Regions from separate parts of the Neobacillus sp. K501 genome, predicted to be linked through region 4. Evidence: riboswitches for the same ligand, from Rfam matches in the RefSeq annotation. Region 4 holds a riboswitch; each other region holds the start of a gene.

Region 1 (7,740 bases), on a different contig from region 4:
GGTCACCACTTCAGAGGATCTGCGAAAAATTGCCGATGTGGCGGATAAATACAAGGTTGGTTTGATCAAAGTGACGGGGGGACAGCGCATTGATTTACTAGGGGTAAAGAAGGAGGACCTTCCAAAAATTTGGGAAGAGCTGGATATGCCATCAGGATTTGCCTATGCCAAAGGAGTAAGAACAGTCAAAACCTGTGTTGGCGAAAACTACTGCCGGTTTGGAACACAAGATTCTATTAGTCTAGGAATCAAAATAGAGAAGAAGTTTGAGGGCTTGTACACCCCTCATAAAATTAAAATGGCGGTATCGGCCTGTCCGCGAAATTGTGCAGAAAGTGGAATAAAAGACGTTGGCATTGTTGGAGTCGAAGGGGCTTGGGAAATGTATGTGGGTGGAAACGGTGGTACCCATCTGCGCGAAGCAGATCTCCTCTTTAAACTGAAAACAGGGGACGAAGTGTTGGAAATGACCGGAGCTTATCTCCAATATTACCGTGAAACTGCTAATTATTTGGAAAGGACCTCAGCTTGGGTGGAACGCCTTGGACTTGACCATATTAAAAGAGTGCTAGAGGACAAGGGAAATGTAATGAATCTCAATCGCCGAATGAACGAAGCGCTATCTGTGGTTCAAGAACCATGGCAGGAGACGATTCACAATAAAAACCTAGTAAAAGACCTTTATGAAACGGTGAAGATTCCAATAGAAACCCATTAATCACTGATAGGAGGGAAATAATGAAAAAAACCATTCGTCATGTGTGGATAGGAAAGCTAACTGATCTACCACTAAAATTAGGAAAAACGGTCATGATAGGTGACAAGGAATTGGCGGTGTTTAAATTAGAAAATGGAGATATTCGAGCAATTGAAAACCGCTGCCCGCATAAAGGAGGGGTTCTAGCGGAGGGAATTGTAAGTGGGGAATTTGTCTTTTGCCCGATGCATGATTGGAAAATTTGTGTAAGTGACGGGAAGGTTCAAGCACCAGATGTGGGCTGCGTCCAGTCTTATCCGGTAGAGGTTCAGGAGGATCAAATTTATATAGTTATAGAATAGGTGAATTTAAGAGAGAAATATTTTTAGGGGTCTATGAATGGGTCGGTCTAATAAAAGACTTAAGGGAGTGAAAAGATGGCATTGGTGAGTCCGTATCAAGTAGTCGATAATATGATTCAAGCTGGAGAGGCAAAATCAAAATTGCCAGTTAAAGATTTATTAATCCGTGGAGTGCTAGCTGGAGCACTTCTTGGCTTTGGTACAACCTTAGCTTTTACTGCTGAGATTCAGACTGGGATGGGAGTTGTTGGCGCCATCCTTTTCCCGGCAGCTTTTGTCATTATCATTCTTCTCGGGTTGGAATTGGTTACGGGTAGTTTTGCACTCATCCCTGTTGCGGTCATGGAAAAAAGGGTTTCAGTGATTGCGATGCTAAGGAATTGGTTTTGGGTGATTATAGGACATCTCATCGGGGCGATTTTTTATGGTGGTCTTTATGTCATTGCCGTCACCCAACTTGGCCATGTAACCGATAATGGAGTTGCAACTAAAATCATCGCAGTTGCAGAAGCTAAAACGAACGGTTATAAAAACATTGGAATAGACGGGTACATCGTGGTTATCGTCAAAGCGATACTCTGTAATTGGATGGTCACACTAGGTGCCGTAATGGCCATGACTGCTAAGTCTGTAATTGGAAAAATTGCCGCCATGTGGCTACCAATCTTAATTTTCTTTGCACAAGGGTTTGAGCACGCTGTTGTCAACATGTTTGTAATCCCAGCAGGCATGATGCTAGGTGCGGAAGTGTCTATGGCAGATTGGTGGATTTGGAACCAAGTTCCTGTATTGGCAGGAAACCTGATAAGTGGATTGCTTTTTACAGGGGCAGCCCTTTATTACACCTATCGAAAGGCAGAACCGAAAATGGTTTTGGATATGGCTAAATCTAAGCCAGCTATTACAAATACACAAAGGGGTTCAGTATAAAGGAGGGCTTAGATGGGAAAAGCATTTATCGTGGGCGCTGGTCCTGGAGACCCAGAATTAATTACTGTAAAAGCATTAAAATGTATTCAAGCTGCAGATGTCATTCTTTATGATCGCCTTGTAAATGCTGCTCTATTAGAAGAAGCAAAAAAGGGATGTCAGCTGATATATTGTGGCAAACGGCCGGGTCATCATACCATGAACCAGGAAGCAATCAATGATTTGTTAGTCAAATTCACCGAGAAGGGTAAAATAGTGGTCCGTTTAAAAGGTGGTGATCCTTTTGTCTTTGGTCGCGGGGCTGAGGAAGCTGAGGCGTTAGTAAAAATGGGTCTTTCCTTTGAAGTAGTTCCTGGAATTACTGCCGGCCTAGCCGCACCTGCCTGTGCAGGGATTCCGATCACACATCGTGAACTTGGCAGTTCATTCGCTGTTATAACAGGACATTGCCAGACAGGTCTACCAGTGGATATTGATTGGAAAAATCTAACCAAAGCCGTTGATACCATCGCTGTTTATATGGGGATTCGCAATCTCCCTTATATATGTCAAGAATTACTGTACCATGGGAAAAATGAAAATACACCTGTTGCGGTTATCCAGGAGGGAACAACGGTAAACCAGCGGACAGTAATTGGAACGTTAAAGACCATTGCTGCGATCGTTGAAAACGAAGGGATAAAAAATCCAGCAATGATTGTGATTGGTGAGATAGTAAAATACCGTGAAAAAATAAGGAAGCTAGAATTTGAGGAAAGGCCTGAAAAATATGTGACCATGGCCTAAACTTGAGCAGGTAAAGAGAAGCGTCATGTCGGGTACAACTCGATTATGGCGCTTTTCTTTCATTTGGAGAATCCTTTTATTTTCCCCTTCATTTTAATTTTCTAAATTTTAAAGTTTTTCATTTACATAAAACCTATTGGTATGGTAGGATTAATTTCATCAATTACAAAATTCTTATCTAGAGTGGCAAAGGGACTGGCCCGATGATGCCCGGCAACCTGCTAAGCAAGGTGCTAATTCCAGCAAAATGATTTCATTTTGGGAGATAAGGTGTTACCTGAGCAGTTAACGCCTTTCCTAGATGGAAGGGTGTTTTTTATTAGAAAGGAGGGCGAATCACACTGAAACCAGAAGACAGAGAAGAAATCATGACACATCTTGAGAAAATGCTGGAAACACTACAATTTGGATCCATCACCCTTGTTGTCCAAGACGGAAAGATTGTACAAATTGAGAGAAATGAAAAGGTTCGTCTTCAATCGAATAAAAATCGCTGACTAGAAAAACTAGAGGCGGTCTCCATCACTAAGCTTAAGTGGAGACTGCCTTTTTTTATTGAATGAAAGGAGGTTTGCAGCCATGACGGGTGCAATAACCTATCAAAATTGGAATCCATTAAAAAACTCTTTCACAATTGATGACGAAACAAAAGGAGCACGTTCTGTTTTAGAGTGGGCCTACAGCTCGTATCCGGAAGAAGAACTTGTGTATGCATCTAGCTTTGGAGCAGAGGCCATTGTCTTAATTGACTTAATCCAGCAAATAAAGCCAGATGCCCATATTGTCTTTTTGGATACAGGCTTACACTTCCCTGAGACCTATGATGTAATTAACAAAATCGAAGCTCGATTCCCGAAGCTGAGAATCGAACGGAAACTGCCAAAGCTTAGCCTTGATGAACAAAGAGAACAATACGGATCAGCATTATGGAAAAGAGAGCCAAACCAGTGCTGCCAAATTCGTAAAGTGATTCCATTGAGGGAAACGTTGACGGCCAAACAAGCCTGGATTTCTGGATTGCGCAGGGAGCAATCACCGACAAGAGCAAACACGGAATTTATTAATAAAGATGATAAATTCGAGAATATCAAAATTTGCCCATTAATCCACTGGACCTGGGATGAGGTATGGGAGTATATCCGAGACAAAGACCTTCCCTACAATTCCCTGCATGATCAAAATTACCCGAGCATCGGTTGTTTCCCTTGTACGCAGCCTGTTTCAGCAGATGGTGATTCCAGGGCAGGACGATGGGCGGGAAGCGGCAAGACGGAGTGCGGCTTGCACACTCGTTAAAGGAGGGCTATTGATTGCTCACAATGATTGCAATTTCCATTGGTTTATTTTTTGCCATAAATATTGGCGGTAGTGGGGCTGCTGCTTCGATGGGGATCGCTTATGGTTCCGGGGTTGTCAATAAACGGTTAGCCTTAATGCTCTGTGGCATCGCCGTGTTTTTAGGTGCTTGGCTTGGCGGTGGTGAAGTCGTGAAGACAATTGGCAGCGGAATTGTTCCTTCCAGTACTTTTACGGTCCCAATAGCATTAATTGTATTGGCATCAGCGGCCCTGTCACTGTTTTTGGCCAATATCTTTGGGATTCCACTTTCTACTAGTGAAGTAGCTGTGGGTGCCGTTGTCGGGGCAGGGATTGTTTATCAATCTGTATTTATCGGCAGTCTCGCCTGGATTATGTTCTTTTGGCTGCTTACACCATTTGCTGCCTTCATCATCGCCATTTTGGCTTCTTATTTGTTAAAAAACAAATATTTTACTCGGTGGATGAAGGCTCCAAAAGCGGTACCCCTTTTATCAGTTCTCGTTGTATTTATGGGATTGTTCGAAGCCTTTTCGGCTGGAATGAATAATGTTGCAAATGCGGTAGGGCCGCTTGTCGGCGCTGGGATTCTTACAACAGATAAAGGAATCCTATGGGGCGGATTATTTGTAGCGGCTGGAGCATTGATTCTCGGTCATCGTGTTTTAGAAACAAATGGGAAGAAAATCACCACCTTAAAGTTGGAAGAGGGCTGTGTCATCTCAGGTACCGGAGCAACAATTGTGACAATTGCATCCGTCTTTGGGATTCCTGTCCCATTAACCCAAATTACAACTTCATCGATCATTGGAATCGGCTTCGCCAAACACGGGAAATCCGTTTTGAAAAAAGGCATAGTGGTTCAGCTATTAACGGTTTGGATTGTATCGCCAGTGCTGTCAATGGTATTGTCGTATACCCTAATCCAGTTGATCATTGAACATAATTTTTATCCAATTGTGGCGATGATAGGTGTATTGATTTCAGTATTCGGAGTGATGTCATTGATGAAACGACCGAAGTCTGCCTTAACGATGTCCCAAGAAGCAGCAAAGGAATAAGGACAAATATATTAATTCCATTTACTAGGTCCGTAAATAAACGGCTAAATATATAAAGAAAGGTTTGATTCTGTTGTCATTTTTACCAGCACCTCATGGAGGAAAATTAATTCAAGCATACGATCCAGCTTATGATGTATCCCAAATCGAAAAAGAAATCCAAATTGACGCGATTGCCTTGAGTGATCTCGAATTAATTGGGGTTGGTCTTTTCAGTCCATTAACAGGATTCCTCGGAAAAGCAGATTATGACTCTGTCGTCTCAAATATGCGTCTAGCAGATAATACGATTTGGTCGATTCCGGTGACATTGCCTGTATCCTATGAAACTGCTGCATCCCTTGAAGTGGGGGAAGTAATCAAGCTTGTTTTTGAAAAAGAAGTTTATGGTGTCATCAAGGTTTCTGAGTGGTATGAGCCAGATTTAGATAAGGAAGCACTAGAAGTATATAAAACCAATGAGCTTGCTCATCCGGGTGTAAAACGGTTATTTGAAAGAGGACCGGTTTACCTGGCGGGTGAAGTGACTTTAGTTAAAAAATCAGAAAAAGGGATTTTTGGCGATGTCTGGTTTGAACCGAAGGAAACACGAGCTTTATTTGAAGAAAAGGGATGGAAGACTGTGGTTGGCTTCCAAACGCGAAATCCAATCCACCGGGCACATGAATACATTCAAAAGGCTGCCTTGGAAACGGTTGATGGTCTGTTCGTTAACCCGCTTGTTGGGGAAACAAAATCCGATGATATCCCTGCGGATGTCCGTTTGAAAAGCTACCGCGTACTTCTTGAAAATTATTATCCAGAAGAGCGTGTACAGCTTGGCGTTTATCCTGCTGCCATGCGTTATGCGGGTCCAAGAGAAGCGATTTTCCATGCGATTGCCCGTAAAAATTTCGGCTGCACCCATTTTATTGTTGGCCGTGACCATGCTGGTGTCGGAAATTATTACGGAACGTATGACGCACAGTATATTTTCAGTGAGTTTCCTGAAGGAGAGCTTGGCATTAAACCATTATTCTTCGAACATAGCTTTTATTGCAATAAATGTGAAGGAATGGCCTCCGATAAAACTTGTCCACACAGCAAGGAGGACCGCGTGATCCTTTCTGGAACAAAGGTTAGAGAATTGCTGCGCGCTGGAGAGCTGCCACCATCTACCTTCAGCCGCAAAGAGGTTGTTGAGGTGTTAATTGAAGGATTGAAAGAAAAAGCGACTGTGTAAGGAGGCTGAGGGAGCAATGACTAAAGCAACGAATATCACCTGGCATGCAAGTACTGTTTCAAAATCTGACCGCCGTGTCCAAAATGGCCATGGGAGTGCGGTATTATGGTTTACCGGACTTTCTGGCTCAGGTAAATCTACAATCGCCAATGCTGTTTCAAGTGAATTATATCGACAGGGCATTAATGAATATGTCCTTGATGGTGATAATATACGCCATGGTTTAAATAAGGATTTAGGCTTTTCTGATTATGACCGGACAGAAAATATTAGAAGAATTGGCGAGGTCGCGAAGCTATTTGTTGATAGTGGTGCGCTTGTAACAACAGCCTTCATTTCACCGTTTCGCTCAGACCGTGACCAAGTTCGTGCCCTTTTTGAAGAAGGCGAATTTATTGAAGTTTTTGTGGATTGTCCTTTGGATGAATGTGAACGCCGTGATCCTAAACAGCTCTATGTGAAGGCTCGCCGTGGAGAAATAAAGGATTTCACAGGGATCGATTCTCCGTATGAAGCACCGGAAAGTCCAGAAATCATTTTACGTTCGGATCTATTATCCGTTGAAGAAGCAGTAGAACAAGTTTTAGCTTACCTTCAGAAAAAGAACATTATTTAGTAAGGAAAGGATGATTAGCCATGGCTGGCAAGGTTTATTTAGTAGGTGCGGGTCCTGGGGATCCCGAATTAATAACGGTTAAAGGATTGCGTTGCCTGCAGAATGCTGATGTCATCCTTTATGATCGGCTCGTCAATCCCGAACTGCTGCAGTATGCAAAAGAGGGGGCCCAGCTTGTCTACTGTGGCAAGCTTCCTCATTATCATACGATGAAACAGGAAACGATAAATCATTTTCTTGTAAAATATGCTTTAAAGGGTAATCAGGTGGTTCGTTTAAAGGGAGGAGATCCCTTTGTATTCGGCCGCGGTGGGGAAGAAGCGGAGGAATGTGTCCGCCATGGAGTGCCGTTTGAAATTGTTCCTGGCATTACAGCAGGCATTGCCGCCTCTGCCTATGCAGGTATCCCTGTCACCCATCGACAGTTAAGTCGGAGCTTTGCTTTTATTACCGGCCATCAAGCTGGTGATGTGGAAGCGGAGCACCAGTGGTCACATTTAGCTAAGGGAGTGGACACCATATGTGTCTATATGGGAGTGTCCCATCTTCCTTTCATTACTAAGCAATTAATCAATCATGGGAAATCACCGCAAACCCCGATAGCGGTTATTCATTGGGGAACATTGTGTGACCAAAGAACCGTGGTTGGAACCCTAGAATCAATAGAAGAACGGGCGAAAGCAGCTGAAATCTCCAACCCAAGTATGATTGTAATTGGAGAAGTCGTGCGTTTGCATCATAAATTGAAC
Region 2 (7,740 bases), on a different contig from region 4:
ATTATACATTTCCATGTTGTTAAACTTTATTTAAGATTATTCCAAGAATAAAATGTTTGTCAATCTATTTTTTAAAAATTTTTAAAGTGCCGATTCTTCTGACTGCTTCTTCAAGTCTTTCTTCGGATGTTAGGAGTCCAACTCGGACATAGCCTTCACCCAATTCCCCGAAGCCAATGCCAGGTGCAACCGCTATATGTGCTTCCTTAAGAAGAAGATCAGCAAATTCAGCCGAGGAAAATTCCTCAGGAACCTTTAGCCAAGCAAAAAATGATCCTTTTGGCGCCTTAACATCCCATCCTAAGGATCGAAGACCTTGTATCAACACATTTCTTCTTCGCTCATATAACTCATTTAATTCATTGACACATCTCTGTGGACCGTTTAGTGCCGCGGCAGCAGCCTCTTGGATTCCCCCAAAAAGACTGCAATAAAGATGGTCTTGCAAAAGCTCAATTGCCGAGATGACACTTTCATTCCCTAAAGCAAATCCAACTCGCCATCCTGCCATATTGTAGGTTTTTGATAAGGTGTAGATTTCAATCCCAACCTCTTTTGCTCCTTCAATTTGCAAAAAGCTCAGTGGTTTTTTATCATCGAAACCAATTGCCCCATATGCAAAATCATGGACCACACAAAGATTATTTTTGCTGGCAAGCAGAACCGTTTCTTCAAAAAATTCCTTCGTCGCCGTTGCCCCTGTTGGATTATTTGGATAGTTAAGGAACATTAATTTTGCCTTTTCTAAGTCATCTATTGGTATTTCGTTATAATCGGGTAAAAAATGATTATTTTCTCGCAGCGGCATTGTTACCATCTCAGCTTTTGCTAGGGCAACACCTGATAAATAATCTGGATATCCTGGATCTGGGACGAGAATAGTATCACCAGGATTTAATAAGCATTGAGGAATTTCTACTAATCCAGCTTTACCGCCAAATAAAATCGCCACTTCTGTATGGGGATCCAGGTTAACACCGTATTCTCTAAAATAAAAATCGGCAATAGCTTGTTTTAAATAATGATGTCCTTGAAACGGTGAATATTTATGATTAACGGGATTAGTTGCAGCCTCTTGCAATTTTCTCACGATATGTTCCGGAGTAGGCTGATCAGGATTACCTTGTCCTAAATTAATCACATCATGACCTGCAGCAATCGATTGACCCACATTTTTCACGAGTGAAGCAAAAAACTGGTCTGGAAGACTTTTTAATCGCTCTGATGGTGGATATTGTTTCATGGTCTCACCCCATTCATTTTTTTATGTTGAAATTCTAGTCACAAATGATATAACTTTTATAAAAGCTTGTAAAGAAAAATTTCTCAAAATTTACAATGGGGTGAACATTTTTGAAATTAAAAATAACCTGCCTGCAAATGGATATTTGCTTTGGTGAACCAAGTAAGAATTATCAATTAGCAGAACGTTTGATTGACCGAGCCATGATGGAAACTCCAGATATTATTGTGCTGCCCGAATTATGGACAACAGGATACGATTTAACACGACTGGATGAAATTGCTGATAAGGATGGACAGGACTCTATCACTTTTTTAAAACGTTTAGCACAAAAATATCAGGTACATTTTGTTGGTGGGTCCATAGCTAACAGAGGTGAAAACGGGGTAAAAAATACCCTCCTTATCATCAACAAAAAAGGAGAGCTAATCCATCAATATAGTAAACTACATCTCTTTAAACTGATGGATGAACATCTATACCTTGAAGCAGGAACGGAAAAAGGCTTGTTCGAATTAGAGAATCATCTTTTTGCGGGAGTCATCTGTTATGATATTCGCTTTCCGGAATGGATTCGGGCCCATACGGAACAGGGAGCGGAGGTTCTTTTTGTTGTAGCGGAATGGCCTAAATCACGTTTAGCACACTGGCGTGCATTGCTAATTGCTCGCGCCATTGAAAATCAATGTTTCGTTATTGCATGTAATCGTGCCGGAAAAGATCCCAATAATATATTTGCTGGACATTCTATGATCATTGACCCATGGGGGGAAGTAATCGCAGAAGCTGGGAGCAACGAAGAAATATTATCAGCAGAGCTTAACTTAGAACTTGTAAAAAATGTTCGAAAGCAAATTCCTATTTTTGCCGATCGAAAACCAGAATTTTATAAATAATCATTAAAATTATTGACAGTTTATTTAACATCCTGTTATCATTTTTATCATACTGAAAAAATTGAAAATTACATTTTCTCTTATCATGAGCTGGCTGAGGGATTTGGCCCTTTGAAGCCCAGCAACCGACCGTAATTCCATTGTGAAATGGGGCGCGTACAAATAGGCGCTGGGATGTTACCCTTTAAGGCACGGTGCTAATTCCAACAGAAGGAAATTCTTTCTGAGAGATAAGAGGTGCGAAGTACATTTGTCTTCTAGCCTCTTTCAGATTTAAGAAAGAGGCTTTTTCATGCTAACAAAACAGCATAAACAGGCCTCCCTATACCAAGGAGGAATACAGTTGCAGACACTTAATCAAGAAATCTATAAACCATTAACGGAAAACGATGCAATCCAGCTAGCAATATCGTTAAAGTTGTTTGATGAAAACCCAGACCTTACATGCACTGAAATTGGCGACGGAAACCTCAATCTTGTCTTTCATATCGTCGAAAGCAAAAGTGGTAAAGGCATAATTATCAAACAAGCACTTCCATATGCAAAGGTAGTGGGAGAAAGCTGGCCTCTTACTTTAAAAAGAGCAAAAATTGAAGCCGATGCCTTGAAGGTGTTTGGTCATATTGTTCCCGATCTTGTTCCAGAAGTGTATTTCACCAATGATGTGTTAGCGATTACAATTATGGAAGATCTATCCCATTTAACCATTGCACGAACAGGTTTTATTAATGGTGAGACTTATCCATTACTCTCAAAGGATCTAGGGGAGTTTCTAGCCAAAGTACTTTTCTATACCTCAGATTATGCATTAGGTCCGGAACTAAAAAAAGAGCAAGTTGCAAAGTTTATTAATCCAGACCTATGCCATATTACGGAGGACTTAATTTTCTCGGACCCTTATTTTGATGCAGAAACAAATGAATTTGAAGAAGGATTACGCCAAGATGTCGAAGCGATTTGGCATGATGAAGATTTAAAGTTTCATGTTGCTGTTTTAAGAAAGAGCTTTTTAACAGAAGCGGAAGCCCTTCTACATGGTGATTTGCATACTGGTAGTGTTTTTGCCGATAACCAAGAGACAAAGGTCATTGATCCAGAATTTGCTTTTTATGGACCAGCAGGTTTTGACATTGGACAAGTATTTGCTAATCTTCTTTTTCAGGTGATTGTAAATCATGAAAAAAGTGAGGTATTTGTCCATCATGTTGAGAATTTCTGGACTGTTTTTGAAAAACAATTCTCCAGCCTTTGGGTGTCAGAAAATAAGGACTTACTGTCAAAATCCAATTTATTTTTAAACCATGTTCTGTCTAAGTATTTTGAAGATGCCGTTGGCTTTGCGGGCTGCGAGTTAATCCGTCGAACGATTGGTCTTGCCCATGTTGCAGATCTAGACCACATTGATGACGATAGTTTCCGCTTAGCTGCAAAGCAGAAAACCCTTGAACTTGGAAAAGTACTGATTAAACAAAGAAAAAAGCTGAATGATCTTGAAACTCTTTTGAATACAATTAAAAGTCTGCTATAAAACAGGAAAAAAGCAATCATCATGATTGCTTTTTTCCTGTTTACATTACAAAAATGGATTTTCATGTTTTGCTTTAAGGCGTTGCCATCTATTTTCTACTTCTGCTTCAAATTCTTCTAGGATTGGTTTATTTTCTTCCTTGAGAAGATGTTTTGTTTTACCCATGTATTTTAACCAGTCAGAAATAGGGATACGTTTGTTCTTTGCCTCTGGATCATAGGTAATCGTCGTTACCCCTTGTTCAACCTCATAAAGCGGGAAGAAACAGGAATTGACAGCTGCCTCCAATATCGTTGCACCATAACGATCCTCAGACTTCCAGTTTAACGGGCAGGTAATAAGAATTTTCCCATAGACGGTCCCAACGTTTTGTGCATACCATTGTGCCTTTGCACCTTTTTTAATTAAATCTTGTGGGAACGCTTCTGCTCCAGTAAAGACATAAGGAATATTGGTAGCTGCCATTATTTGTGCCGTATCCTTATGATGGAAGGACTTCCCTTTTTGCATTTTCCCTACTCCAGATGTACTCGTCATATGACCGAGTGGAGTAGAATAGGACATTTGCGAACCCGTATTCATGTAACCTTCATTATCATACTCAAGCATGATCAATTTGTGTCCACGTAGAGCCGTTCCAATCGCAGAACCCATACCGATATCCATTCCACCATCGCCAGTAATCATCACAAAGGTTGCATCATCCGATACTTCAATTTCTCCACGGCGTTTCAGCTCAAGAAATGCTTCGAGTGTACCTGACAAAGTAGCGGCACCGTTTTGAAACAGGTTGTGAATCATCGTTTGCTTATGTGAACTATGCGGGTAAGAGGTCGTTGTCACATAAGCACAGCCTGTTTGAAATAGTGTAACGATATCTCCCTCAATCCCTTTAAAGAACAATTCCAATCCCGCAAAAATTCCGCAGCCAGGACATGCACCATGTCCAGAGGCAATCCGCTTTGGTTTAGTTGTGAGTGCTCGTAATGGCGGGATCTTTACCTTTAACCTGTTCATTTCTTCATCCATTTTCACTTCAATTAATCCCGATTTATAGACATCGCCATGTTGTGGAGTAATGACCGGTTTAAGAATGTTGTCCGGATTCCCTGGTATATGGCCATAATAATCAAATGGTTTATCAGCGCAGCCTTTATCCATTGCTGAGATCGCCATTTCAAAGAAGTTTAGTGCATCACTTGCGTAAAAGTCCTTACCGCCAAGTCCAAAGACGCGGCTTAAAACGATTGTTTGATTTTCACGATCATCTTGAAGCGCTGATTTGACTTCATGTGTTAAATTCGGTCCATTTGCACCATAAGAATCTGCACGTTCCCCCACTAATAATGCTTTTACATTTTTAAGAGCTTCACGGATTTCCTTGGCAGGGAATGGACGAATAATATTTGGACTAATTACCCCCGCTTTTATTCCTTTCGCCCGAAGCTGATCAACTACATCTTTAGCTGATTCAGCGGCAGAATTTAATAGGAACAATGCGACTTCAGCATCATCCATTTGATATAAATCAAGTACTGGAAACTCACGCCCTGAAATACGTGCATATTCTGCTGCAACCTCTTTATATACTTCACCAGCTGCGTAAATTGCTTCTGACTGCTGAAAATGATTGTTCATGAGATCGTCACCATTCATATGAGCGCCAATCGTAACAGGTTTCTTCGGATCTCTAGCAAAATGGTAATCGGTTGGACATTCACCAACAAATTGCTGAACAATGCTGCGATCCTTGAAATACTCTACTCTCCGCTTTTGATGGGAAGTAAAGAACCCGTCATAAGCAACAATAACTGGGAGTCGCACTTTTGAATGCTCGGCAATTTTCAATGCCATGATATTCATATCATAAACAGCTTGAGGAGTTCTTGCCGTTAAAATAACCCACCCAGTATTTAATGCAAAATAAAGGTCAGAATGATCTCCTCTAATATCAAGCGGCCCACTAACAGCCCGGGTAACTAGGTTCATAACCATTGGAAAGCGAGTTCCAGCTTGAACTGGCAGCTGTTCAATCATATATAAAAGACCATTTGCGCTTGTCGCGTTAAATACACGGGCACCAGTTGCTGCTGCACCGTAGCAAATTCCTGCAGAGCCATGCTCTCCATCCGCCGGAATCAATTTTATATCATGCTCGCCACGTGCTTTCATTTGATCTAAAAATTGAGCAACTTCCGTAGATGGCGTGATTGGAAAATACCCCATGATATGATAATTAATTTGAGCAGCTGCCATCGCAGCCATTTCATTTCCGGATTCAAAGGTTGAAAGTTGTTCAGCAACTCTCTGACTTGTTAATTTATCTTCCAAAATAGCCATTAGAAACTACCTCCTGTTACATAAGGAAAGTTTTGCTTTACCCGGTTCGCATCCGCATACCCAATCATTTCACGCAGATCTCCTAGCGCATCGGTAGGACATGCCTCAACGCATTTTAAGCAACCCTTACAGTATTGATAATCAATTCCCTTAAGAAACATTTGCTTTCTTCCGCGCTTGTCTTCGCCTTCTTCCCAAACAAAACAATAATCCGGACATACATTGTCACATGCCGCACAATGAATACATTTTTCTTGACTGAACTCTGGCAGGAATCCTTGTCGTGATCCACTTAAATCTTTTAAAATACTATTTGCCTGTGCAGTCATTACTCCGCCAATTTCCTGGGTTAAATAACCTAATTGTGGTACCGTTCTTGTGAAGCTTTTCCCCTCAGCATCTACAGGAACTTCGTATCTTTTAAATTGAACTTCATTGTAACCTCGGTCAAACGTACGAATATTTGGTTCAACTAGATGAGGGTATTTCTTTTCAAAAGTTTTGCGAATGACATTTCGCATTGAATCCGGATCTAGAAAATCACAAATTCGGTATAAGGCACCAAGCATCGCTGTATTTACCTTTGTTTTTTCCTCAACTGCAATTGTTAACGCATCGACAATCGCAAGTGTACCGTATTCAAGCTGCAAATCGGTCTTGACTTCATCAAATTCTCTTGAAGAGTTGACCAATGCAATGCCATCCGCATTCAAACCGCTTACAACATCTACCGTTTTATAGAGTGCTTCATGAAAAACGCCAATTACATGCGGCTGCTCAATCGGGCTATGATCTCTTATTTCTACATCTGCATCACAAAAGCGAATAAAACTCTTTACCGGTGATCCCTTTTTCTCAGATCCATAGGACGAAAAATTAGAACCGTTTAGTCCTAAACCTAATACTCCCGCTTCAGCAAGCATTTTTCCAGCCAGATTGGCTCCTAAGCCACCAATGGATTCTAAGCGGATTTCAAAAAATCCAAGGTCATTTTTTTTCGGTAATTTCGACATACTATCCCTCCCCATATAGATAGCAAAACTACTGCTCGTTCAAATAAAATACAAATAAAATACAAATTAAATACATAAAACTTTCAAAATTATTGTAGGGGAAATTTGAATATTACGCTGTGACAAAAATCAAACATCAACAAAAATTTCCTATAACACAATTAAATTTTTTCTTTGAAGCCTTTATTTAATTGATCATTTTACAGTAATACGAAAATATAACAGGTGGAAAACTGTAGTACAACAGACAATAATACCTCTCTCCAACCTAGCATAGCAAGGCTCACACCGTATTGGATGTGAGCCTTGTTTATGTCCCTGTCTAGCTAATTCCGATAAAATAAACTATAATAAAATATCGTTTTCAATTATACAAAGGAGTTTTACTATGAATGTTATTTGTTCGACCTTGAATGCCAAGTATATCCATACAAACCTGGCCATTCGTTATTTAAAATCCTATGCTGCCCCTGAGCATGAAATACAAATTAAGGAATACACGATTAAAGACCCTGTTATGAATATTGTTACTGACCTTTACCAGCAAAACCCTACGGTAATCGGCTTCAGCTGCTACATCTGGAATATTGAAGAAACATTAAAAGTTATTAATATGTTGAAGAAAATAAACCCTTCCATCGTGATCGTATTAGGTGGGCCAGAAGTCAGCTATGATACCGGTGAATGGATGGAAAAAAATCCAAATATTGATTTTATCGT
Region 3 (7,740 bases), on a different contig from region 4:
GCGTCATGATTTTCCATTTTCAGCTAAATATTTTTCAATAAGTTCCATTGAAAAGCCTTTTCGGTATAAGGCTTGCTTCATTTTTTGCTCATATTCAAATCCAGTGTATTTACTATACTTCCTCTGAGCTTTCTCACCTTGGTGTTGGATTGCTTCCATCTCTTCATCGTCATCCTTTTCAACTTCAGCTTCATTGATGGCAATTTGGATGACAGCAAAGGGGTATCCCTTCCTAAGCATCATTTGCTCGGCCTTCTGTCGCAAAATTCGCTCAGACTCCTTTTTATTCTTAATAAAAAATTTCTCACATAGCTTCGTCGCTTTTTCAATTTGCTCTGATTGTGGATACTCTTTTAACGCATTGTGAATGATATTTTGGGTTACACCCTTTTCCTTTAATTCGCTGGTAATTACATCTGGGCCTTTATCTGTTGTATTTTTTTGCGTTCTTACATAGGAAAAAGCGAATTCCTCGTCATTGATATATTTTTGACTTGCCAATTTATGGAGAGCTTCATTAACTGCTGGTTCTTCCATTTCTTTTTGAAGGAGATACTCTTTTATTTCCTTTTCGGTTCTCATTCTTCGAGCCAAATAATGAATGGCGAGATTATACGCCTTGCGAATATCATCTTGATACTGAATTTCTAAAAACGAAAAATCATCAAGCTCCATGCCCTTTTTCAATTGAAATTTAATTAAGACATCACTATCGACACTAAAGGCATATTCCTCACCTTTGCCGTAATCCATAAAAATATTAAACCGATCCTGATTTTTCTTCTGAGTGGTGATTTTCGTAATTATAGCCATCCTTTTCACCTCAAGATAACTTTACCATATTTTTCACGATAGTTTGTATCATTCCTTTCTTAATAGGTAAAAATGGAAGATGTGATTTATTTTTTACCATTTAGCTTTATCGATTAACAATACATGTTGAAAGGAATGAGCAATATGGCTGAAAAGAAGAAAAAGGATAAGGATAGAGGGAAGTACAGCTTAACGAGTACACAAGAGGTATTATATCAACGTGAATTTAAAATGGCAGACCGTGCAGGCGGATTTACTGATAGAAAAACAAAGCTATAAGGATTTTTGGAGTTTTTTCCATTCATGAACCCTTTTCAAAAGTAAATGCTAATAAGGGAACCTTTCTAGGTCCCTGTTAGCTCATTTTGAAAGGGGTTTTATTAATGGGTCGTGCGCAAGGACATAAAACACGTGATAAAAATAAAGGGTCACTTCCACAAGTGCCAAAAAACATGAAGTCAGACGGAATTGATGTGGAATATTCCGCTGAATTTGCAGACGGAGCAGATCTCGAAGCTACTGCTCGTGCAAATGCAGCTAACCAACGTGTAACAAACAAAAGAAGAAAGTAAAAAAAATTCATAAAAGAGAAGCAGCGGTCTTATGCTTCTCTTTTAAGCCTTTAATAAACTGCTAACGATTCAGATTCAGCTTTTCGAATTCTATTTTTACTCGGTTTATTTTGACAAATATAGACCAAATCCTCAATAACCGCACTGGCGGTTGGGAACATGCCTGCACCAGGACCTTGTAAGGTGATGTCACCAACAATGTCAGTAGAAACATTTACAGCATTTTGTACCCCTTCTACATGATAAAATGGATGGGATTGGTTCACTAATACAGGCTTAATAACGGCCTTAATTTCACTGCCTTCCTTACTTATGTGAGCTATATGTTTATATCGTAGGCCATCCTTTATTGATGCTTCCATAAGATTACTAGTTATTGAGGTAATCCCTTCCACTTCAACTTCCTTCCAATTCGGTTCCGCACCAAAAGCAATTCTGCTGAGAATCATCGTTTTATAAAAAGCATCAAAGCCCTCCACATCATTGGTCGGATCAGCTTCAGCAAAGCCCTTCTCTTTCGCCAGCAAAAGCGCTTCTTCAAAGGATTGCTGCTTCTCCCTCATTTCTGTCAGGATAAAATTTGATGTCCCATTAAGGATTCCTTGAACCTTTTGAACTCGATTTACCTTTAGTAATTGCCTGATGGTTTGGATAATTGGGATTCCTCCAGCAACGGTTGCTTCATAGCCAATAGAAACATTTTTATCTTCCGCAAGCTTCTGCAGCTCTCTTCCATGATGTGCAAGCATTTCTTTATTTGCAGTCACAATGTGAATGCCTTTCTCTATAGCTTTTTTTAAAAAAGTAAAGGCTGGTTCTCGGCCGACAATTGCTTCAACAACCACATCCAGCTTTGGCAGCTGTAGTATCTCATCCATATTATCGGTAATCAAAATATCCTCGGCAATATTTCGTTCCAATTGCTTATTCTTAACGAGGACGGCCGCTACCTCTACCTTTTTCCCTAAAACCGTCTTTAGCTCTTCTGCATGTGAATGAATCGTTCGATAAACTCCTTCTCCGACTGTTCCAAATCCCAGTATTGCCACTTTGATTACCGTCATTTCCTACACCCCTTTGAAAGAATATTAAAAAAAGAAAACCCTCTTCATAAGAAGAGGGTTTGCTTCCTCCTCTTATCTTCCAGGCTAATATTAACCTGCAGGAATTAGCACCTTTTCAAGATTACTTGATGGTTGCCGGGCTTCATCGGGCCATGTCCCTCCGCCACTCTGGATAAGAGTTTTATGTACTTTTTTTATTATCATATTATTAGGAATTTTAGTTGATTCCTCTAAAACTGTCAATATATATTGAATATTACATTTACTCAAGATTCAATCTGAGTACTTTAAATTCCAAAACTATATAACTATTGCTCGAGTGATCTCTTCAATAGAAGCTCTAAAAACAGGATATTTATGGTTATGTAATGCAAGTATATCCTCGTCTTTATTAAATCCAATTTTAGGGAGTATTGCTTCCCCATCGAGTGAAATAGCAATCGCTCCTATTTCTTTAACGTTTATTCCCTTTTTTGCCAATCTCCTTAATTCTTCCGGTATCCCCTGAATAATTTTCTTTGCAAATTGTTTCCGATTCCCGTCATGGATATCGACGATCAACGAAATTAAATATAAATAGACATCCTTTGGTTCCTGATAATCTAAAATATATTCTGATAAATCCGATTCCTCAAGTTCTCCCTTCAGTATGGAATCGTACGTTTCTTTTTTTAATGGAAATAAACTAAATATTCCCTTGGTTCCCATGTCTGTGTTTAAAACATTGTAAACCTCAGGGTTTTTTTTCATTATTTTCATCACATAATCTTCAGAAACATGCCATTCTGCTGGGTAAATTTTGTAATTAAGCTCTAACATACTAGGAATGTCACTAAGTGATGCTTTCGTTATCTTATAAAGATTGGATTTTTCATATTGTTCATTCACAATTTGCACTCCTTTACTTTTCAATTTTCTCAATCATTTCCTTGTAAAAATCGCCTTGATCAACATCATATAAATGATATGATTTTTTAATCGTATCACGTGCCTGTGAACAGCCTTCTAAGAAATGCTCGATAAATTGTGTCCATGCCTTCCATTGTTTTTTGTCATTTCTATTTTGAACAATTTGTCTATGATAAAATTCAAAAATTACATCAAACAGGTTCAAATAATAATAAATAAAAGCTTCTTGCTTTGCTTGTAGGAAGGGATCTTCTTTATTTTCTTTTTTAGATAACGGATGGTTATCATAAATCCCCCATAACTCAGGTTCATCAATTAAGATTTTATCTATTTCTAAAAGGAGCTTGTTGTGCTCAAGTATAGCCGTATTCCTAATCGTAATTTTATTAAATCGATAAGTTATGTAACTAGTAATGACTGATACGATAAATGAAATGATCGAAATTATTAACGCTATTTTATCCATACTTTCCTCCTTAATCTATTACGATAGTTCTATAAATCTATTTACTTTTTCATTATTAACGATTTCTGAATCATTCACAAGTATGTATACTTTATCTTCCAATTGAAAAAAGCAGAATAGTACCAAGAATACCTATTCTGCTTTTTCAATTATTTATTTAGTTTATTTGTAGCTAACTGAATTTGTTCCATCACCTGCTCGGGCGAGGTTCCTCCAAAGCTGTTGCGTACAGCGACAACATGCTCGGGTGATAAGACTGTGTAAATATCTTCTTCAAATAACGTACTAAACTCCTGATATTCTTCAAAACTTAAATCAAGCAAATACTTTTGCTGCTGAATCGCGTACAAGACGATTTTTCCAATTACTTCATGGGCATCACGGAATGGGAGACCCTTTCTCACTAAATAATCTGCTATATCCGTAGCATTCGAATAATCATTGTTAATCGCTTTTCGCATGACATCTTTATTCACCGTCATCGTTTCGATCATTGGCGCCAATAATTGTAGTGAACCTTCGAGTGTTTCTACCGTATCAAACATTCCTTCTTTGTCTTCCTGCAAGTCTTTATTATAAGCGAGTGGCAATCCCTTAAGAACTGTAAGTAATCCGATTAAATTTCCATAAGTACGACCTGTTTTCCCTCTTAACAGCTCAGGCACATCCGGATTTTTCTTTTGCGGCATAATGCTGGAACCTGTACAGAAAGAATCGTCTAACTCGACGAATTGAAACTCTTGGCTCGACCAAATGACAAGCTCCTCTGAAAATCTCGAAATATGTGTCATGATAATGGAGCCGATTGAAAGAAACTCCAAGATAAAATCCCTGTCACTAACAGCGTCCATACTGTTCGGATAGATTGTTTCAAAACCAAGTAATTCCGCTACTTTTTCACGATTAATTGGAAAGGTTGTACCCGCCAAAGCCCCAGATCCCAACGGAAGCCAATTCACCCGCTTCAAGCTATCTACTAATCTTTCTTTATCGCGTTCAAACATCCAAAAATAAGCCATTAAGTGATGGGCAAAGGAAACCGGTTGGGCACGCTGCAAATGAGTATATCCCGGTATCAACGTATGAACATTTGCCTTTGCCTGCTCAATAAGCGATTGCTGAACATCTTCGATTAAATTGATTAACCCTGTTGTCTTTGTGCGCAAATATAGATGCATATCTGTAGCCACTTGGTCATTTCTACTCCGTCCAGTATGAAGCTTACCGCCTACTGGTCCAATTTTTTCAATTAGCAGCTTTTCGATATTCATATGAATATCTTCGTCTTCTACAAGAAATTCAACCTCGTTTTGATTAACCATTTGGTTGATCTCAAGAAGACCACTCTTTATTTTTTCAGCATCCTCAGCAGGAATGATTCCACATTCACCTAGCATGGTGACATGTGCTATACTGCCGGCAATATCCTCCTTGGCTAATTTTTGGTCAAATGAAATCGAAGCTGTGAATTCCTCTACTAATTTATTTGTTTCCTTTGTAAAGCGACCGCCCCATAACTTGGACATGCATACTTCCTCCTAAGACCTAAGAAATTTGCCCTCGAAAACGGTTCGAGGGCACAGGATTATTTTAAAATCGTTTCTTTATTATTCACTTCAGAATAAACTTTTGTTGGTAAACCCCAAATTTTTATAAATCCAACCGCTGCATTGTGATCAAAAGCATCACCTTTTGAATAGGTTGCAAGTTCTTCATTATATAAGCTGTGTGGAGATTTTCTTCCAACAACAGTATGATTCCCTTTATGAAGTTTCACTCGAATCGTTCCAGAAACCACTTTTTGCGTTTCATCAATAAAAGCATCAAGTGCAGCCTTTAGTGGTGAGTACCAAAGTCCCTCATAAATGATTTTCGCCATTTGTTGCTCAACCTGTGTTTTGAATTGCGTAACTTCACGTGGCAGTGTTAAAAATTCAAGTTCTTTGTGAGCATTGATCAAAATAAGCGCTGCAGGGTTTTCGTATACTTCACGAGATTTAATACCTACTAAACGGTTTTCAATATGATCGATACGTCCTACACCGTGTTTTCCTCCTAGCTCATTTAAGGTTTCAATTAATTGAACTAGTGGTAATTTCTCTCCATTAAGAGCTACCGGTACACCCTGTTCGAACTCAATTTCAAGATATTCTGCCAGATCAGGCGTTAATTCAATTGGTGCGGTCCAATCAAATGCCGCTTCCGGTGCTTCAGCCCAAGGATCCTCTAGAACCCCAGCCTCGCAGGCACGACCCCAAATATTTGCATCAATTGAGAACGGGTTGTCTAAATCAACAGGAACTGGAATGTCATTTGCCTTCGCATATTCGATTTCTTCGTCGCGGTTCATTCCCCATTCACGAACAGGAGCAACCACCTTTAAGCTAGGATTTAACGCTTGAATCGAAACTTCAAAACGCACCTGGTCATTTCCTTTTCCCGTACAACCATGAGCAACAGCTGCTGCTCCTTCCTTTTCAGCTACTTCAACCAATAATTTAGAAATTAATGGTCGAGAAAGTGCTGATGATAAAGGATATTTCCCCTCATATAAACAATTCGCCTTTAAAGCTGGTAAAATATATTCTTTTGCCAAAAGTTCCTTTGCATCAATCATATAAGCTTTGACAGCACCCACATTAAGTGCCTTTTGTTTTATGGCTTCTAAATCCTTGCCCTCGCCGACATCAAGCCCTAAAGCAATAACGTCATAGCCATATTTCTCTTGAATCCATTTCACTGAAACGGATGTATCTAACCCGCCTGAATAGGCTAAAACGATTTTTTCTTTTGCCATTTTTTTATTCTCCTCATATCTCAATGTATTATTATTCATTCGATAGAATTATTATACAATAAAATTCAAAAAAATCTACTATTCTAGTAAAAGTTTTAAAATTGCTTTTTGAGCATGCAGTCGATTTTCTGCTTCATCAAACACAACCGAATGAGATCCATCAATAATTTCCGCTGTAACCTCTTCACCACGATGGGCTGGTAAGCAATGTAAAAAGAGATAATCTGGCTTTGCATACTTACATAGTTCTTCATTTACTTGATAGGCTTTAAGATCCTTTAATCGCTTTTCTGATTCTGCTTCCTGCCCCATACTGGTCCAAACATCCGTGACAATAACATCTGCATCCTGGATGGCTTCGATTGGGTTATGCGTGATAAAAACCTTGCTTCCAGTTAAGGTAGCTGCTTCGATCACTTTTTGCGTGATTTTTCCGTCTGGCAAATAACCTGGCGGGCTGGCGATACTAATATTCATGCCAACTTTCACCGCCCCTTCCATTAAGGAATGGGCCATATTATTGTTACCGTCACCTAAATAGCACATTTTTAAGCCGGCTAATTTCCCTTTATGCTCTAGGATGGTTAATAGATCTGCCAGTACTTGTGTCGGATGATGCAGGTCCGTTAATCCATTAATAACAGGGACCGTAGCATGTTCAGCCAACTCCATAACTGATTCATGGGAGAACGTTCGAATCATAAGGCTATCCACATAACGTGATAACACTTTGGCAGTGTCAGAAATGCTCTCCCCTCTTCCTAGCTGAATATCCTTCGAGCTTAGGAAAATTGCATGCCCTCCAAGCTGCAACATCCCAACCTCAAAGGAAACTCTTGTACGGGTTGAAGACTTTTCAAAAATCATCCCAAGCACCTTTCCGCTCAAAAAGGGATGAGGTTTCCCTTGTTTTTGCAAACTCTTAAGCTCAATGGCTTCTTCAAGAAGATAGAGAATCTCATTCGTATGAAAATCGGCTAAGGTTAAAAAATCTTTCCCCTTTAATTGGGGTTTCCAGGAGACATCCTTGCCACTCCATTTAATCACATTTGCCATGTACAACACCGCTCTCTTCGATATTATAGTATTCCGTAACTGTTCGTATATTAGAGTCAGAGA
Region 4 (7,740 bases):
ATTGCTCAAACTGCGGAAGAATTTATTGAAAAAGAAGTAGTTCCACAGTTGGAGCATTTAGAAAACCACGAGTTCGATCGTACCGTTAAGCTATTAAAGAAAATGGGTGATCTTGGCCTATTAGCTGTAGACGTCCCTGAAGAGTTTGAAGGCTTAGGATTGGATAAGGTTACATCCTCTGTTATTACAGAAAAAATGTCAGGGGCAGGCGGTTTTTCTCTTTCATACGGTGCCCATGTTGGGATCGGATCTTTGCCAATCGTTTTATTCGGTAATGACGAGCAAAAGAAAAAATATTTACCAGATTTAGCATCTGGTGCAAAAATTGCTGCTTATGCTTTAACAGAGCCGGGCTCAGGTTCAGATGCTCTAGGAGCTAGAACAACAGCTAAATTGAATGAAGCAGGTACACACTACATCCTTAACGGAGAAAAGCAATGGATTACAAATGCAGGCTTTGCTGATGTGTTTGTGGTTTACGCAAAAGTGGATGGCGAACACTTCACTGCATTCATTGTAGAAAAAGACTATTCAGGAGTATCTACTGGTGCTGAAGAAAAGAAAATGGGAATTAAGAGCTCTTCTACACGTACATTAATTTTAGAAGATGTTGCTGTCCCAGTAGAAAATTTATTAGGTGAATATGGCAAAGGTCATGTTATTGCCTTCAATATTTTAAATATCGGCCGCTATAAATTGGCAGTCGGCGGTGTCGGCGGTTCTAAAAAGGCATTTGATATGACGGTGAAATATGCAAATGGGCGTAAGCAATTCCAAACTCCAATCTCTCAGTTCAATTTAACGAAAGAAAAGTTTGGAACAATGGCTTCTAAAATCTATGCTGCAGAAAGCTCTGTTTACCGTACGATTGGTTTGTATGAAGAAAACCAAGGGAAGCTTTCAACAGAAGAAGCGAAGGACATTAAGAAGGTTGCAAATTCGATTGCTGAATATGCGATTGAATGCTCCGTAAATAAATTCTTTGCAAGTGAAGTATTATCTTATGTTGTCGATGAAGGCGTACAAATCCATGGTGGATATGGTTTCATGCAGGAATATCCAATTGAAAGAGCTTATCGTGACGCACGTATCAACCGTATTTTTGAAGGAACAAATGAAATTAACCGTTTGCTAGTTCCAGGCACTTATATCAAGAAGGCATTTAAAGGCGAGCTTCCATTATTCCAAAAAGCGATGAAATTACAAGAAGAGCTGATGATGTTAATGCCTGAAGAGCCAGGTGATGAGCCGCTTGCACAAGAGAAGTACTTGGTAAGCAATGCAAAGAAAATCGGTTTGTTAGCTGCCGGCCTAGCTGCACAAAAATTTGGTAAAGCACTTGACAGTGAGCAAGAAATTTTAGCGAATATTGCTGATATTGTATCCAATGCTTATGCAATGGAATCTGTAGTCCTACGTACTGAGAAAGCAATCGCTAAGACTGGTTTAGAAAAGAATCAGCAAAAACTTCTTTACACGCAAATCTTCTGTCAGGAAGCGTTTAACGAAATTGAGCAGCATGCAAAAGAAACATTAGTTGCTACAGAGCAAGGCGATACGCTTCGTATGCTAGTATCTGCCCTCCGCAAGCTAACACGTTATACTCCTATCAATGTGATTGCGAAAAAACGTGAAGCAGCCGATGTTCTAATTGCCGCTGAACGCTACACAGTATAATTATTAAATGTGTTAGGCTCCTGCCCAGTTACAGGAGCCTAATTTTTTTATTTAATTTTAGGAGGATTATAGCGAATGAAGTCGAATCATTTCTAGTATGCCATTTTTCCTTTTACACATGTTATGGTAATATTTTATTGACTCTTTTATCATTTATTTTCAAGTAGAAGGCGGTGAAATAATTGTCTCTGACTTTTTACTGGTATCCGAAGTGCAGTACATGCCGTAATGCAAAGAAATGGCTGGATCAGCATCAGCTATCATACAACGAAATACATATTGTCGAAAATCCACCGTCTCCAAACGAGCTTAAGGAACTATATCAAAAGAGCGGAATGGAATTAAAGAAGTTTTTTAATACAAGCGGACAAAAATATCGGGAGTTAGGTATCAAGGATAAAATGAACACGGCATCCGAGGATGAGCTTCTTGAATTACTTGCTTCTGATGGAATGCTAATTAAAAGACCGCTTTTAACAGATGGTGAAAAGGTAACGGTTGGTTTTAAAGAAGAAGATTATGAGAAAATATGGTTATAAACATTTAATTGCGCTTTTTAATTCGTTAGAATCGATTTTTTATCGATAAAAATATATTGGAGGTAGTTTAACATGACAACACCAAAGGGATTACGCTATTCTGAAGAGCATGAATGGGTAAAGGATGAAGGCGCAACACTTCGAGTGGGTATCACTCACTTTGCACAATCTGAGTTGGGAGATATCGTTTTCGTTGAGCTTCCTGAAGTAGGCGATGAAGTGACAGCGAATGAGCCTTTCGGAAGTGTTGAATCCGTTAAGACAGTTTCTGAGCTATATGCACCAGTAAGTGGTAAAGTTGTTGAAGTGAATGAAGATTTAAACGACAGCCCAGAGTTTGTTAATGAATCTCCATATGAAAAAGCGTGGATGATCGTGATTGAACCTTCAGACCGCAGCGAATTAGAAAAACTAATGACACCAGAACAATACGAAGAAATGGTCAAAGAAGACTAAACAAATGGATTAAGCACCTTGTTAGCGCAAGGTGTTTTTTTTTGGAAAAAAATTCTCCAGATTAATTCTAAAAGTAGGGGACACTATAATAAAATTTATTTATAAGGTGGTCCTAACAATGACATTGAAACAGCAAAAAATTGATGTAACTGACAGAGTCATTGGAAAAATGCAAAATGGAGAAATAGAATTATTTCTAGAAAATACATCGATTGGAAAAATCAAATTGCCGGGGGATATGGAAGTGCAGCTTGATCATCATTTTGAAGTAGATCAGCGGAAGATATATCAGCATGTATCCGTTACGGAACAGCCCGACGCAAAATATACAGATTGTGATGATGGTGGATGGTGTTAAAGCCTTTGAGAAAGTGCAGACACCTATTATCAAATGGGCATTCATGGTATAGTTAACATATTAAACACGTTATTATACTTCTCGAATATGTTAACATTAAACAAATAACATACTTAATAATAGGTGATGGATGATGAGTGACTCATTTGCTGACAAGGTCCTTATTGTTGAAGGAAAATCAGACAAGAAAAAAGTAAAGAGCATCTTAAAGGAGCCAATTGAAATTATTTGTACGAATGGTACGATTAGCATCACCAAATTGGATGAATTGATTGATTCCCTTGAAGATAAAGACGTCTACATCCTCGTTGACGCTGATGATGCAGGTGAAAAGCTGCGTAAACTATTGAAAAGAGAATTTCCTAATGCTGAGCACCTGTATATTGATCGGATGTATCGTGAAGTAGCTACCGCACCTGTATACCACCTAGCAACGGTTCTCATAGGTGCAAACATCGATGTCCATTCTGAGTACTTAGAAATGGGCTGATAAACGAATGAACGAATGGAGCCTTGATGAGTTATCATCATTCACTAAACAACATGCTACTGGTCTGGTTTACTTTTATACACCCCTATGTGGTACTTGTCAGCTCGCATCACGAATGCTTCAAATAATTGAGCAAATGGTCGATATAAATATGGGGAAAATGAATTTGAATTATTTTCCTGAGATTGCAGAAGATTTTGCAATTGAAAGTGTTCCTTGTTTACTTTTTTTCAAAAATGGCAAGGTTGTGGAAACGGTTTACGCATTTCACTCAGTCCCTTATCTGTATGAAAAAATAAAAACCTATATATAAGAAAACGGATGCTATGGCATCTGTTTTTTTTGTCGAAAGAATAACAAAGGGATTTTAATCGATTTCCTGAATATATAGGGTGAGCAGGTAATCGGAGGGATTGAAATGAGAGATGCCGTAAAAGCTTTTCTTACCACCATTAAAGAGCGTGAACATTTGTTGAAATTGATGGAAAACCTAGAAATGCTTGTAATTAAATTGGTTTATGAACAAAACACGATCGAAATGGCTTTTCATCGTGGTGCCGCAATCTTTCTAGAAGAGAATAAACAAAAAGCAATTTCCTGCGAGATTTCCGGTGATGCGGAGTCGATAAAAAGCCTAATAAAAGGTGAGAAAAAATTAAGATATTTTATGAGGGGCGGGCAGTTAAAAGTTACAGGCTCCTTTCGCACCATATTATTGCTAGAGTCGATATTTTATTTAACAAAGCCTGATGGACAAAAAAGAAAATTAATTTCCTAAAAAGCTATTGACGGCTTCTCCTACAATAGTGTATTATCTTTTTAAATATTCAATCAATAATGACAATTCAATAAATATCTTATCCAGAGAGGCGGAGGGACTGGCCCGACGATGCCCGGCAACCGGTTATACAACACGGTGCTAATTCCAGCAGAGTATTACTCTGAAAGATAAGAAGAGCGTACCGCCCCTCTTCTTGAAGAGGGGTTTTTATTATAGGCTAGTTTTTTGCTCTAGCGGAACATCGATAAGCGGAGAATTTTCCGCTAATCTCTATTTTGAAGCTTAGAAAGGGGAAATAAGCGGAGAATTTACTCTTATCTCTCTAAAAAAGGAGAAATATTAAAAAATTTATCTACTTAAGCGGAAATACTTCCCTTATTTTTATGGAAATAGGGTTATTTCCCGGATTAACCGGAATTTCTCCGCTTAATCCAACCACTTCGAAATCAGCCTAGATTACGATAAGAGACAATATTAAAATATAGGAGGAATGTTTGTATGGGAGAGAATCAAAAAAAATATCGTTTTGAAACACTAGGTGTTCATGGAGGACTATCTCCAGACCCGGTTACAGGAGCAAGAGCAGTACCGATTTACCAAAACAATGCCTATCAATTCAAAGATACAGAACATGCTGCAAACCTGTTTGCTTTAAAGGAGTCAGGCTACATATACACCCGTATTCATAACCCGACAACCACCGTCTTCGAAGAAAGAATTGCTCTCTTAGAGGGAGGGGTTGGAGCCCTTGCCGTGGCAAGTGGTATGGCCGCGATTACATTAGCCATTTTAAATATTGCTGAGGCTGGGGATGAAATTGTTTCAGCTTCTACTCTTTATGGCGGTACTTATAACCTATTTGCTGTTACCCTGCCTAAGTACGGGATCAAGGTGAAATTTGTCGACCCTGAGAACCCAGAGAATTTCCGTGATGCGATCACTGAAAAAACAAAGGCAGTATTTGCTGAAACAATTGGTAATCCGAGCCTTCGCGTTCTTGATATTGAAAAAGTAGCTGAGATTGCTCATGAGTCTGGTATTCCATTAATCATTGATAATACTTTTGCTACACCGTATTTATGCCGGCCAATCGAACATGGTGCCGATATAGTCGTTCATTCTGCCACGAAATGGCTTTTAGGCAATGGAACAACAACAGGCGGTGTCATAGTGGATGGTGGGAAATTTGACTGGAATTCAGCGAAATTCCCTGGGTTTACGACACCGGATGCCAGCTACCATGATCTTGTCTATGCAGAGGCACTAGGTGCAGTGGCCTACATTGTGAAAGCACGTGTACAGCTGCTGCGTGACTTAGGACCGTCACTTAGCCCACAAAATGCCTTTTTGTTTACGCTAGGTCTTGAAACCTTGCATGTACGGATGAAAGAGCATGTCGCCAATACAAAAGCGGTCGTGGAATATTTAGTGAATCACCCTGCGGTGGATTGGGTTTCCTACCCGGGTCATGCCTCCCATCCTGATTCCGAATTAGCAACGAAGTATTTGCCTAAAGGGGCAGGATCGATGATTGTGTTTGGAATTAAAGGCGGCCGAGAAGCAGGGGCAAAAGTAATTAATTCTGTGCAATTATTTGCTCATGTTGCCAATGTTGGCGATGCCAAAAGCCTTATTATTCATCCTGCCAGCACCACGCATCAGCAGTTAGATGCTGAGGGGTTAAAAGCTTCTGGTGTTTCCGAGGATTTAATTCGCCTCTCGATTGGAATCGAGAATGTGGACGATATCATCGAGGATTTAGAAGCGGCAATTGAGGCAGCGACAGGTGTTGGATCCCTAAAGGCAGAAGCTTAACTTTTTTTCGAAATAGGAAGAAAATTTCGTTGACAGCTCTTTTTATCCATGATACGATAGCTTTCGTAATAAAATAATTACTTTAATCAGTGAACGAATTAATTGAATATAGGATTGCTTAATGCTCTTATCAAGAGAGGTGGAGGGATGTGCCCGATGAAGCCCGGCAACCGTCAATATTTTATTGAAATGGTGCCAATTCACACAAAGCGTATGCTTTGGAAGATGGGAGAAAGGATTCATTTATGATGCCTTTCTGCCCGCCTGCAGAAAGGTTTTTTATTTTAGTAAAATAAGAATCTTTTCATATAAACAGTCAAAACCTATATGTAAGGCAAGAAACACATTCTGAATTTTCGTAATTATTATTTAACTTTCTGGATAAAAAGTAGGTGATTCGATGATTTCAATAAAAGATGTCCGAAAGATTTTTCCTTCCAAGCAGGGACAGCTCAAAGCGGTCGACAATGTGAATCTGGAAATTAAAGAAGGAGAAATATTTGGCGTCATTGGTTATAGTGGTGCAGGTAAAAGTACCTTAATCCGCATGTTAAATGGTTTGGAGCTGCCAACAGAAGGTTCTGTTACGGTTGCGGGCCGAGTGATATCAAAGATAAAAGGCAGTGAACTTCGGAAGGCACGTCAGGAAATTAGCATGATCTTTCAGCATTTCAACTTGCTCTGGTCGAGAACAGTAAGTGAGAATATCGCCTTCCCGCTAGAAATCGCTGGCGTGAAAGGGCCTGAAAGACAAAAGCGAGTTAACGAATTAATAAAATTAGTCGGATTAGAGGGTCGAGAAAATGCTTATCCTTCCCAACTAAGCGGCGGACAAAAACAGCGGGTTGGGATTGCTAGAGCACTTGCAAACAATCCAAAGGTTTTACTTTGTGACGAGGCAACCTCGGCACTTGATCCACAAACGACCGATTCGATTTTGGAATTATTGGTTGACATTAATAAAAGGCTTGGGCTAACAATCGTGTTAATTACGCACGAAATGCATGTCATTCGTAAAATTTGCCATCAGGTTGCTGTCATGGAAAGTGGCAAAGTGGTGGAACTTGGTCCTGTATTGGATGTATTCAAAAATCCACAGCAGCCGATTACAAAGAGATTCGTTCAACAGGTTACCGAGCCGGAAGAAACGAAAGAAACGGCGGAGCATCTTCTTGATCGTTACCATTCTGGTCAGGTTATCCAGCTTACGTTTATTGGGGAATCAGCTGAGCAGCCGGTTATCACCAATTTGATTCGTCATCATCAGGTGACCGTAAATATCCTCCAAGGGAAGATCTCACAAACGCAAAGCGGCTCCTATGGAACCTTGTTTATCCATTTAGATGGTGAGGTTGCAGAAGTGAATAAAGCGGTAGACTACATTCGCTCGCAGCAAGTTGGAGTGGAGGTGGTAACAAGTGAATAGTAATCAACCATATTTTCAAGAAATTGATTGGGAAGAAATGTGGGAAGCAACAGTCCAAACGCTTTATATGTCAGGAGTATCGGTCCTAGCTACATTTATTCTAGGAATTTTACTTGGTTTGCTGTTATTTCTAACTGGTAAAGGCAATCTCTGGGAAAACAAACCGGTCAACACCGTTATTGGAGCTTTTGTTAATAT

What was found. Region 4 has a riboswitch for S-adenosylmethionine ahead of ACWM35_RS19490 (O-acetylhomoserine aminocarboxypropyltransferase/cysteine synthase family protein). Riboswitches for the same ligand answer to the same signal wherever they lie in the genome.
Region 1: another riboswitch for S-adenosylmethionine. It lies ahead of ACWM35_RS17625 (YezD family protein); the one in region 4 lies ahead of ACWM35_RS19490 (O-acetylhomoserine aminocarboxypropyltransferase/cysteine synthase family protein).
Region 2: another riboswitch for S-adenosylmethionine. It lies ahead of mtnK (S-methyl-5-thioribose kinase); the one in region 4 lies ahead of ACWM35_RS19490 (O-acetylhomoserine aminocarboxypropyltransferase/cysteine synthase family protein).
Region 3: another riboswitch for S-adenosylmethionine. It lies ahead of ACWM35_RS15900 (homoserine dehydrogenase); the one in region 4 lies ahead of ACWM35_RS19490 (O-acetylhomoserine aminocarboxypropyltransferase/cysteine synthase family protein).

What each region holds. Positions count from the first base shown of each region.
Region 1 is NZ_JBSLYA010000008.1:59,762-67,501, forward strand. It holds gene nirB (nitrite reductase large subunit NirB) at 1-718, shown strand, start outside; gene nirD (nitrite reductase small subunit NirD) at 736-1,059, shown strand; gene ACWM35_RS17615 (formate/nitrite transporter family protein) at 1,135-1,989, shown strand; gene cobA (uroporphyrinogen-III C-methyltransferase) at 2,002-2,775, shown strand; SAM riboswitch class I at 2,947-3,047, shown strand; gene ACWM35_RS17625 (YezD family protein) at 3,144-3,272, shown strand; gene ACWM35_RS17630 (phosphoadenylyl-sulfate reductase) at 3,355-4,071, shown strand; gene ACWM35_RS17635 (anion permease) at 4,095-5,153, shown strand; gene sat (sulfate adenylyltransferase) at 5,227-6,375, shown strand; gene cysC (adenylyl-sulfate kinase) at 6,392-6,991, shown strand; gene cobA (uroporphyrinogen-III C-methyltransferase) at 7,012-7,740, shown strand, end outside.
Region 2 is NZ_JBSLYA010000001.1:571,544-579,283, forward strand. It holds gene ACWM35_RS02815 (aminotransferase class I/II-fold pyridoxal phosphate-dependent enzyme) at 65-1,243, opposite strand; gene ACWM35_RS02820 (carbon-nitrogen family hydrolase) at 1,354-2,139, shown strand; SAM riboswitch class I at 2,217-2,376, shown strand; gene mtnK (S-methyl-5-thioribose kinase) at 2,483-3,667, shown strand; gene ACWM35_RS02830 (thiamine pyrophosphate-dependent enzyme) at 3,713-6,007, opposite strand; gene ACWM35_RS02835 (2-oxoacid:acceptor oxidoreductase family protein) at 6,007-7,020, opposite strand; gene ACWM35_RS02840 (B12-binding domain-containing radical SAM protein) at 7,409-7,740, shown strand, end outside.
Region 3 is NZ_JBSLYA010000007.1:19,556-27,295, forward strand. It holds gene recX (recombination regulator RecX) at 4-813, opposite strand; gene ACWM35_RS15890 (YfhE family protein) at 958-1,092, shown strand; gene ACWM35_RS15895 (YfhD family protein) at 1,197-1,385, shown strand; gene ACWM35_RS15900 (homoserine dehydrogenase) at 1,436-2,449, opposite strand; SAM riboswitch class I at 2,519-2,628, opposite strand; gene ACWM35_RS15905 (hypothetical protein) at 2,750-3,337, opposite strand; gene ACWM35_RS15910 (hypothetical protein) at 3,351-3,824, opposite strand; gene argH (argininosuccinate lyase) at 3,974-5,350, opposite strand; gene ACWM35_RS15920 (argininosuccinate synthase) at 5,410-6,621, opposite strand; gene argF (ornithine carbamoyltransferase) at 6,700-7,677, opposite strand; gene carB (carbamoyl-phosphate synthase (glutamine-hydrolyzing) large subunit) at 7,661-7,740, opposite strand, start outside.
Region 4 is NZ_JBSLYA010000009.1:165,617-173,356, forward strand. It holds gene ACWM35_RS19455 (acyl-CoA dehydrogenase family protein) at 1-1,677, shown strand, start outside; gene ACWM35_RS19460 (arsenate reductase family protein) at 1,860-2,216, shown strand; gene gcvH (glycine cleavage system protein GcvH) at 2,289-2,672, shown strand; gene ACWM35_RS19470 (YusG family protein) at 2,791-3,030, shown strand; gene ACWM35_RS19475 (toprim domain-containing protein) at 3,164-3,520, shown strand; gene ACWM35_RS19480 (thioredoxin family protein) at 3,528-3,833, shown strand; gene ACWM35_RS19485 (SCP2 sterol-binding domain-containing protein) at 3,939-4,298, shown strand; SAM riboswitch class I at 4,375-4,475, shown strand; gene ACWM35_RS19490 (O-acetylhomoserine aminocarboxypropyltransferase/cysteine synthase family protein) at 4,800-6,116, shown strand; SAM riboswitch class I at 6,241-6,348, shown strand; gene ACWM35_RS19495 (methionine ABC transporter ATP-binding protein) at 6,517-7,542, shown strand; gene ACWM35_RS19500 (methionine ABC transporter permease) at 7,580-7,740, shown strand, end outside.